Regions from separate parts of the Micromonospora sp. NPDC002717 genome, predicted to be linked through region 1. Evidence: predicted binding sites of a transcription regulator. Region 1 holds the regulator's gene; the other holds the start of a gene.
What was found. The regulator HrcA, encoded in region 1, represses chaperone genes, less so after heat shock. The targets are predictions, from matches to a motif close to GGTTNGCACNCTCNNNNNGAGNGTGCNAACC.
Positions count from the first base shown of each region.

Region 2: groES (co-chaperone GroES) is a predicted target of HrcA. The motif match lies at 1,439-1,469, and genes of this name have one in related genera.

Region 1 is NZ_JBEOVW010000023.1:36,202-40,481, forward strand. Features, by position in the region: gene ABT006_RS26915 (SDR family NAD(P)-dependent oxidoreductase) at 1-154, shown strand, start outside; gene ABT006_RS26920 (16S rRNA (uracil(1498)-N(3))-methyltransferase) at 158-892, opposite strand; gene dnaJ (molecular chaperone DnaJ) at 989-2,134, opposite strand; gene hrcA (heat-inducible transcriptional repressor HrcA) at 2,208-3,230, opposite strand; gene ABT006_RS26935 (DUF4870 domain-containing protein) at 3,476-4,138, shown strand; gene hemW (radical SAM family heme chaperone HemW) at 4,234-4,280, opposite strand, start outside.
Region 2 is NZ_JBEOVW010000003.1:322,420-326,699, reverse strand. Features, by position in the region: gene ybaK (Cys-tRNA(Pro) deacylase) at 1-118, opposite strand, end outside; gene ABT006_RS07910 (THUMP-like domain-containing protein) at 169-1,353, opposite strand; gene groES (co-chaperone GroES) at 1,609-1,917, shown strand; gene groL (chaperonin GroEL) at 1,988-3,634, shown strand; gene ABT006_RS07895 (WhiB family transcriptional regulator) at 3,788-4,171, opposite strand.

The sequences.
Region 1 (4,280 bases):
GCGGGGCGCCGCCATCCGGGCGCAGAGCCCGTTCAACCGGGTGGCCCGCCCCGAGGAGATCGCCGCCGCCGTGCACTGGCTCGCCTCCCCGCAGTCGGAGTGGGCCTCCGGCACCATCGTCGACCTGAACGGCGCCTCCTACCTGCGCAGCTGAGCGTCACCAGCGGGCGAGGCGGGTGGCGAGCACCGCGAGGGCGGCCACGCCGGCCGTCGAGGTGCGCAGCACCGACGGGCCCAGGCGGACGGCGCGGGCCCCGGCCCCGGTGAAGGTGTCCAGCTCGCTGTCGGCGATCCCGCCCTCCGGCCCGACGACCAGCACGATCTCGCCCGTGGCGGGCAGCTCGGCGGTGGTCAGCCGCTCCTGCGCCTCCTCGTGCAGCACGAACGCCGCGGCGGCCCCGCCGATGCGGCGCGTGACCCGGGCGGTGGACTCGTCCGGCGTCCCCGCCACCACGGGCAGCCAGGCGCGGCGGGCCTGCTTGGCCGCCTCCCGGGCGGTCGCCGCCCACTTCTCCCGCGCCCGTACGCCCCGGTCGCCGCGCCACTGGGTGACCGAGCGGGCCGCCGCCCAGGGCACGATCTCGTCCACCCCGACCTCGGTCATCGCCTGCACGGCCAGCTCGCCCCGGTCGCCCTTGGCGATGCCCTGCACCACCACCAGGCGCGGGACGGAGGCGTCGACGTACCCCCGGGAGGTGATCTCCAGGTCGAGGGTGCCGCGGCCGACGGCGGTGACCACGGCGGCGGCGGTGCCGCCCCGCCCGTCGGCGAGCAGCAGTTCCTCGCCGACGCGGAGCCGCTGCACGGTGGCGGCGTGATGCCCCTCGGGGCCGTCGAGGGTCAGCCGGTCGGCGGTGGGCAGCGACTCGACCAGGAACAGCGGCGCGGACACGACGATCAGGCTAGCCGCCCCGGCGACCGCCGGGGCGGCGAGGGCGGTGGAGCCGACCGGGCCGCCGCGGAGCGCGGCGGCCCGGGGGCGTGGGCGTCAGGCGTGGCCGTTGAAGGCGTCGCGCATCCGGGAGAAGAAGCCACCCTGCTTGGTCAGCTCGGCGACCTCCTCGCCCCGGGTCTTGGCGAAGTCGCGCAGCATCCGCTCCTGGTCGGCGTCGAGCTTCGTCGGGGTGCGCACGTCGAGGTGGACGTAGAGGTCGCCCCGGCCGGTGCCGCGCAGGTGCGGCACGCCTCGGGCGCGCAGCCGCAGCGTGCTGCCCGGCTGGGTGCCGGCCTTGACGTCGACCGTCTCCTCGCTGTCCAGCGTCTTGATGGTCAGCCGGGTGCCGAGGGCGGCGGCGGTCATCGGCACGGTGACCCGGCAGTGCAGGTCGTCGCCCTTGCGGGAGTAGACGTCGTGCGGCCGCTCGTGGATCTCGACGTAGAGGTCGCCGGCGGTGCCGCCGCCCGGGCCGACCTCGCCCTGCTGGGCCAGCCGGATGCGCATGCCGTCCTCGACCCCGGCGGGGATCTTGACGGTCAGCGAACGCCGGGTGCGGACGCGGCCGTCGCCGGCGCACGTCGGGCAGGGGTGCGGGATGGTGGTGCCGTAGCCCTGGCAGACGGTGCACGGGCGGGCGGAGACCACCTGACCGAGGAAGGTGCGCTGCACCGACTGCACCTCGCCACGGCCGCCGCACGCCTCGCAGGTGGCCAGGTGGGTGCCGGCCGCGGTGCCGGCGCCGGAGCAGGTGGTGCAGAGCACGGCGGTGTCGACGGTGATCGGCGCCTCGACGCCGAACGCGGTCTCGTTCAGGTCCAGCTCCAGCCGCAGGATCGCGTCGGCGCCCGGCCGGGTCCGCGGTCGCGGGCCCCGCGACCCGCCGGCCGCGCCACCGAAGAACGCGTCCATGATGTCCTGGAAGCCGACGAACGGGCCGGCGCCGCCGGGACCGCCCGGACCGCCCGCGCCCCCGCCGCCGGGGGCGAGCGGGTCGCCGCCCAGGTCGACGATCTGCCGTTTCCGGTCGTCCGAGAGGACCTCGTACGCGGCGTTGATGTCCTTGAACTTCTCCTGTGCCTCCGGGTCCGGATTGACGTCCGGGTGGAACTGCCGCGCCAGCTTCCGGTAGGCGCGCTTGATCTCGTCGTCGGAGGCTTCCCGGCTCACCCCGAGAATGCCGTAGTAGTCCCTGGCCACTGCGTTCCGTGTCCTCATGTTCGTCTCGCGTTGCGCCGGTCGTCGGCCGGAGCCGGCCGTCGGCCCTGACTGGTCAGTTCTGGGCCAGCAGCTCGCCCACGTAGCGTGCCACGGCCCTCACCGTGGCGATGGTGCCGGGGTAGTCCATCCGGGTCGGCCCGAGCACGCCGAGCCCGCCCACGATCGTCGCGCCCGGCCCGTAGCCGGTGCTGACCACCGAGGCGGCGCGCAGGTTGTCGATCTCGTTCTCGTCGCCGATCAGCACCCGGGTCGTGCTCGGCTCCGCCTCGCCGATGAGCTTGAGCAGCACGACCTCCTCCTCCAGCGCCTCCAGGATGGGGCGCAGCGAGCCCTGGAAGTCGAGCAGGCCGCCGCGGGTGAGGTTGGCCGTACCGGCCAACGCGATCCGCTCCTCGTGCCGCTCGACCAGCGTCTCCAGCAGCACGGTGGAGAGGGTGGTCATGGCCGGCCGCAGGTGCGGCACCGACTCGTCGACCAGCGCCTGCACCAGCGGCGGGGTCTCGGACAGCCGGGTGCCGACCAGCTTCTCGTTGACCAGCCGACGCAGGTCCGTGACGTCGTCGGCGGGGATCGGCCCGGGCAGTTCGACCAGCCGCTGCTCGACCCGGCCGGTGTCGGCGATCATGACCAGCATCAGCCGGGTCGTGGAGATCGGCACCAGCTCCAGGTGGCGGACGGAGGAGCGGGCCAGGCTCGGGTACTGCACCACGGCGACCTGCCGGGTCAGCTGCGCCAGCAGTCGTACGGTGCGGTGCACCACGTCGTCGAGGTCGACCGCGCCGACCAGGAAGCGCTCGATCGCGCGGCGCTCGGCCGGGCTGAGCGGCTTGACCCGGGACAGCCGGTCCACGAAGAGCCGGTAGCCACGGTCGGTGGGCACCCGGCCGGCGCTGGTGTGCGGCTGGCGGATGTAGCCCTCCTCCTCCAGCACGGCCATGTCGTTGCGGACGGTCGCCGGGGAGACCCCGAGCTGGTGCCGCTCGACCAGCGACTTGCTGCCGACGGGCTCCTGCGTGGCGACGTAGTCCTCGACGATCGCGCGCAGCACGGCGAGCTTGCGGTCGTCGAGACCCATCGTTCCCCACCTCCTGTCGCACGTCGGACCCCCCGCGCCCCGAGGGGCGGGCGGGTTGCTGGCACTCGCTACGGACGAGTGCCAGTCTACGTCGGCGCGCCCGCCGACGCGATGATCAACCTGGGACGGCGATCCGACCGGCGCCACACGGCCCGCGGAGGCGGCGGCGCCAGAGCCGATCATCCGGACATCCCGGTCGGAGTCGCTCTGGTGCGACCTTGCCCGCGGCCCCTACCGTGACGTCCATGACTGAACCACCTCGCCCTCCCGGAGCGGGGGACCCCGGCGACCGGCCGGACCCGGCCGCTCCGTCGGGGGTTCCCGGGCCGGCCGGCTCCGACGAACCCACCGCACCACTGTCCGGGGCACCGGGCCCGGGCGGCTATCCCCCGCCCGGCGGCTATCCGCCGCCCACCGGTGACCAACCGCCGTCGGGCGGCTACCCTCCGCCGGGTGGCTACCCGCCGCCCGGGGGCTATCCCCCGCCGGGCGGCTACCCCCCGCCGGGGGCCGGCTATCCGACCGGCGGCGGCTACGGCGCGCCCACCGGCGGCTACGCCAACAACGAGGACAAGAACTGGGCCCTGATCGCCCACTTCGGCGGCGCGGCCGGGGTGATCGTCGGCGGCGGCCTGCTCGGCTGGGTCGCGCCGCTCATCGCGTTGATGGCCCGGGGGCAACAGTCGCCGACCGTCCGGGCGCACGCCGTCGCGGCGCTGAACTTCCAGATCACCTGGGCGATCGTGGGCGTGCTGAGCTGGGTGCTCACCCTGATCACCTGCGGGATCCTGTTCTTCGTCCCGATGCTCGTCTGGCTGGTGCCGCTGATCTTCGGGATCGTCGCCGGGGTCAAGGCCAACGAGGGCCTGCTCTACCGCTACCCGATGGCCTACAGCTTCACCAGGTGAGCCGGGCCGGCCGCTCCCCCGGCCGGGCCCGGCCACGCGCCGCCACACGGCGGGGCCTCCCCGCCCGCGCCACCGCACGGCGGGGCCTCCGCGCCTCAGGGCAGCAGGTCGCGGACGACCGCGTCGGCGAGCAGCCGCCCCC
Region 2 (4,280 bases), on a different contig from region 1:
CCGCCGCGACCAGCGCGCCGTAGTTCGGCGCGTCGGGGGAGACGTCGTACGGATGCGTGCTGTGGGCGATCTTCCGCTTCGTCAGCAGCGCGGTCGCCGGAGTGCCCTGTCCCGCCATGACCGTCAAGCTAACCCGGGTCCGGGTGACCCGCGAGCCGATAAGGCCGGCTACCCGACCGGCCGGCAGACCAGCGCCGTCGGCGCCCCGGCGACCCGGGTCAGCACCAGGCTGGCCGCCTCGTCGCCGGCCAGCCGCAGATCCCGCCGCAGCTTCTCCGGCTCTAGCGCGGAGCCGCGCTTGAGGATCTCCACCCGCCCGACCCGGCGCTCCCGCAGCAGCGCCCGCAGCCGCTTGAGCGAGAACGGCAGCACGTCGGTGACCTCCAGGCAGCGGGCGAACGGGGTCGCCGCCGGGGCGTCCGCGTAGAGGTAGGCGATGCTCGGGTCGGCCAGCGTCGCGTCGAGGGCGCCGGCCAGCTCCGCGACCAGGTGCGCGCGGACCACCGCCGGATCCGGGTCGTACAGGAAGCGGCGGACCGGCCCGACCGGCGCCTCGGCGTCGCCGGAGCCGGTCAGCGCGTGCGCGGCGGCACCGCGCAGCAGGGTGGCCCGGCGGGGGACCTCGGCGAGCCGGCCGCACCACAGCGCCGCCTCGACCAGGTCGCCGTCCGCGCTCACCCACTCCGCCTCGGCGCCCGCGGGGATCAGCGCGTGGTCGATCCCGGGCGCCACCTTCACCACCGTGTACGGCACCCGCGCGGCCAGGCCGACGACGAAGTCCCAGGGCGGGGAGTAGGCGTTCGGGTCGAAGACCCGCCGCCCGGTGCCCGCCTTCCGCCGCGCCGGGTCGCAGAACACCCCGTCGACCCGGCTGACGTCGAACGCCGTGGCGTCGCCGCACTCCACCGTGAACAGCTCGGCCAGCCCGGCCGCCTCCGCGTTGGCGGCGGCCATCGCGGCGGTCACCGGGTCGGCCTCCACCCCGTACACCCGGATGCCGGCCCGCGCGGCGGCGAGCGCGTCCGCGCCGAGGCCGCACCCGAGGTCGGCCAGGGTGCGCACGCCAGCGGCGCGCAGCCGGCCGGCGCGCCGCGCCGCGACGGGGCCGCGGGTGGCCTGCTCCAGCCCGGCCCGGGTCAGGAACATCCCCGCCGCCGCCGGCCCGAACTTGCCGACCGCCCGGCGGCGCAGCTCGGCCTGGGTGAGCGCGGCCGCCGCCAGCGCGGGCGGCATCCCGGCGGAACGGAGCGCGGCCGCTGCGGCCAGCGGGTCGCCGCCGGCCACCCGCGCGGCCGCGTCGAGCGCGACCGACCCCTCGGGCGTACGCAGGGCGGCGAGCTGGTCGAGGTCCACGCGGTCATTCTGGCCGCCCGGCCCGACGCGCCGGCCGGCGGGTTGGCACTCTCCTTGACGGAGTGCTAGCCGAGGAATAACCTGCGATTAGCACTCTCACCCCGAGGGTGCCAGCTTCCGGGCCGTCAGGCCCGGGCGCTGAACGCCAGGCGGACCGGCACCCGCGACGACGGCCCCGCCCGGTGGCATGTGGCAGATTGACGCTGGTCGGCTCGCCGGCCGGTAACGAAACCAGTACCCCAGGAGGGTATGCCCGTGACTACCGCGACCAAGGTTGCGATCAAGCCGCTCGAGGACCGGATCCTGGTCCAGGCGAACGAGGCTGAGACCACCACGGCGTCGGGCATCGTGATCCCCGACACCGCCAAGGAGAAGCCGCAGGAGGGCACCGTCCTCGCTGTCGGCCCGGGCCGCGTCGACGACAAGGGCAACCGGATCCCGGTTGACGTCAAGGTCGGCGACACCGTCATCTACTCGAAGTACGGCGGCACCGAGGTCAAGTACGCCGGCGAGGAGTACCTGGTGCTCTCCGCCCGCGACGTCCTCGCGGTCATCGAGAAGTAAGCAACCGATCAGTGTCGTTGCCCCGGTCCGGCTCGCCGGGCCGGGGCAACGTCGCTTCGAAGGGACATTCATGGCGAAGATCCTGAGCTTCTCGGACGACGCCCGGCACCTGCTCGAGCACGGTGTCAACGCCCTCGCGGACGCGGTCAAGGTGACCCTCGGCCCGCGCGGGCGCAACGTCGTCCTGGACAAGAAATTCGGTGCGCCCACGATCACCAACGACGGCGTGACCATCGCCAAGGAGATCGAGCTCACCAACCCGTACGAGAACCTCGGCGCGCAGCTGGTCAAGGAGGTGGCGACCAAGACCAACGACGTCGCCGGCGACGGGACCACCACCGCCACCGTGCTGGCCCAGGCGATGGTCCGCGAGGGCCTGCGCAACGTGGCGGCCGGCGCCAACCCGACCGGCCTCAAGCGGGGCATCGACGCGGCGGCCGCCAAGGTCTCCGAGGCGCTGCTCGGCCGCGCGGTCGAGGTCGCCGACAAGAAGTCGATCGCGCACGTCGCGACCATCTCCGCGCAGGACGCCACCATCGGCGAGCTGATCGCCGAGGCGATGGAGCGGGTCGGCCGCGACGGTGTCATCACCGTCGAGGAGGGCTCCGCGCTCACCACCGAGCTGGACGTCACCGAGGGCCTCCAGTTCGACAAGGGCTTCATCTCGCCGAACTTCGTCACCGACGTGGAGGGGCAGGAGTCGGTCCTGGAGGACCCGTACATCCTGATCACCACCCAGAAGATCTCGGCGATCGAGGAGCTGCTGCCGCTGCTGGAGAAGGTCCTCCAGAACAGCAAGCCGCTGCTGATCATCGCCGAGGACGTCGAGGGCCAGGCGCTGTCCACCCTGGTGGTCAACTCGATCCGCAAGACCCTCAAGGTCTGCGCGGTCAAGGCCCCGGGCTTCGGCGACCGCCGCAAGGCGATGCTGCAGGACATGGCGATCCTCACCGGCGCCGAGCTGGTCGCCCCGGAGCTGGGCTACAAGCTCGACCAGGTGGGCCTGGAGGTGCTCGGCAGCGCCCGGCGCGTGGTGGTCGACAAGGAGAACACCACGATCGTCGACGGCGGCGGCCAGGCGAGCGAGGTCGCGGACCGGGTGGCCCAGATCCGCAAGGAGATCGAGGCCTCCGACTCCGACTGGGACCGGGAGAAGCTCGCCGAGCGGCTGGCCAAGCTGTCCGGCGGCATCGCGGTCATCAAGGTCGGCGCCGCGACCGAGGTCGAGATGAAGGAGCGCAAGCACCGCATCGAGGACGCGATCGCCGCGACCAAGGCCGCGGTCGAGGAGGGCACCGTCCCGGGCGGCGGCGCCGCCCTGGCGCAGATCCTGCCGGCGCTGGACGATGACCTCGGCTTCACCGGTGACGAGAAGGTCGGCGTCTCGATCGTGCGCAAGGCGCTGGTCGAGCCGCTGCGCTGGATCGCCCAGAACGCCGGCCACGACGGCTACGTCGTGGTGCAGAAGGTCGTCGGCAAGGAGTGGGGCCACGGCCTCGACGCCGCCAGCGGCGAGTACGTCGACCTGGCGAAGTCCGGCATCCTCGACCCGGTGAAGGTGACCCGCAACGCGGTCAGCAACGCCGCGTCGATCGCCGGCCTGCTGCTCACCACGGAGAGCCTCGTGGTGGAGAAGCCGGAGAAGGCCGAGCCGGCCGCCGCCGGTGGGCACGGCCACGGCCACGGTCACGGCCACCAGCACGGCCCGGGCTTCTGACCCTCGCCGTACGCCTCGTCGGGGCGCACCGTCCGCGTGACGGTGCGCCCCGACGCCTTTTCGCGGGCGGCACGCCGCCGTGGACCTGGGGACGGCGCGACGCCGCGCCCCGGGCGGGGGCGCGGCGTCGGTGTGGTCCTCGGGTGGCCGGGCTCAGGCGATCTTGCGCTGGGCCGGGACGGTCGACTTGTGCGGCCGGCCCAGGCGAGCCTCCAGGCGGGCGATGTCGACCCGGGTCTTGCGGCGGTCGGCCAGGTCCTCCCAGCCGACGGCGAGCAGCCGCAGCCGCTCGGACTCGCTGAAGCCGCCCCACACGCCGTACGGCTCCCGCACGGAGAGGGCGTGCGCGGCGCACTCGGCCCGGACGGGGCAGGTGCGGCAGACGGCCTTGGCGCCGGACTCGCGGCGCAGGCGCGACGAGCCGCGCTCGCCGTCGGGGTGGAAGAACTGTGCGCTGTCCCGGCCCCGGCAGGCACCGAGCCGCTGCCAGTCCCAGAGATCGACGATGGGTCCGGGCAGTCTACGTACGTTCGACATCAGCACCCCTCCTCCCGCGCGGCACCGCGGAGATCCATGTGAACCGGCGTCCGGGCGGCGGTCCGCGCAGGCGCGCCGTTTCCGGCCTGGATGCTCCCTACCCGGACCT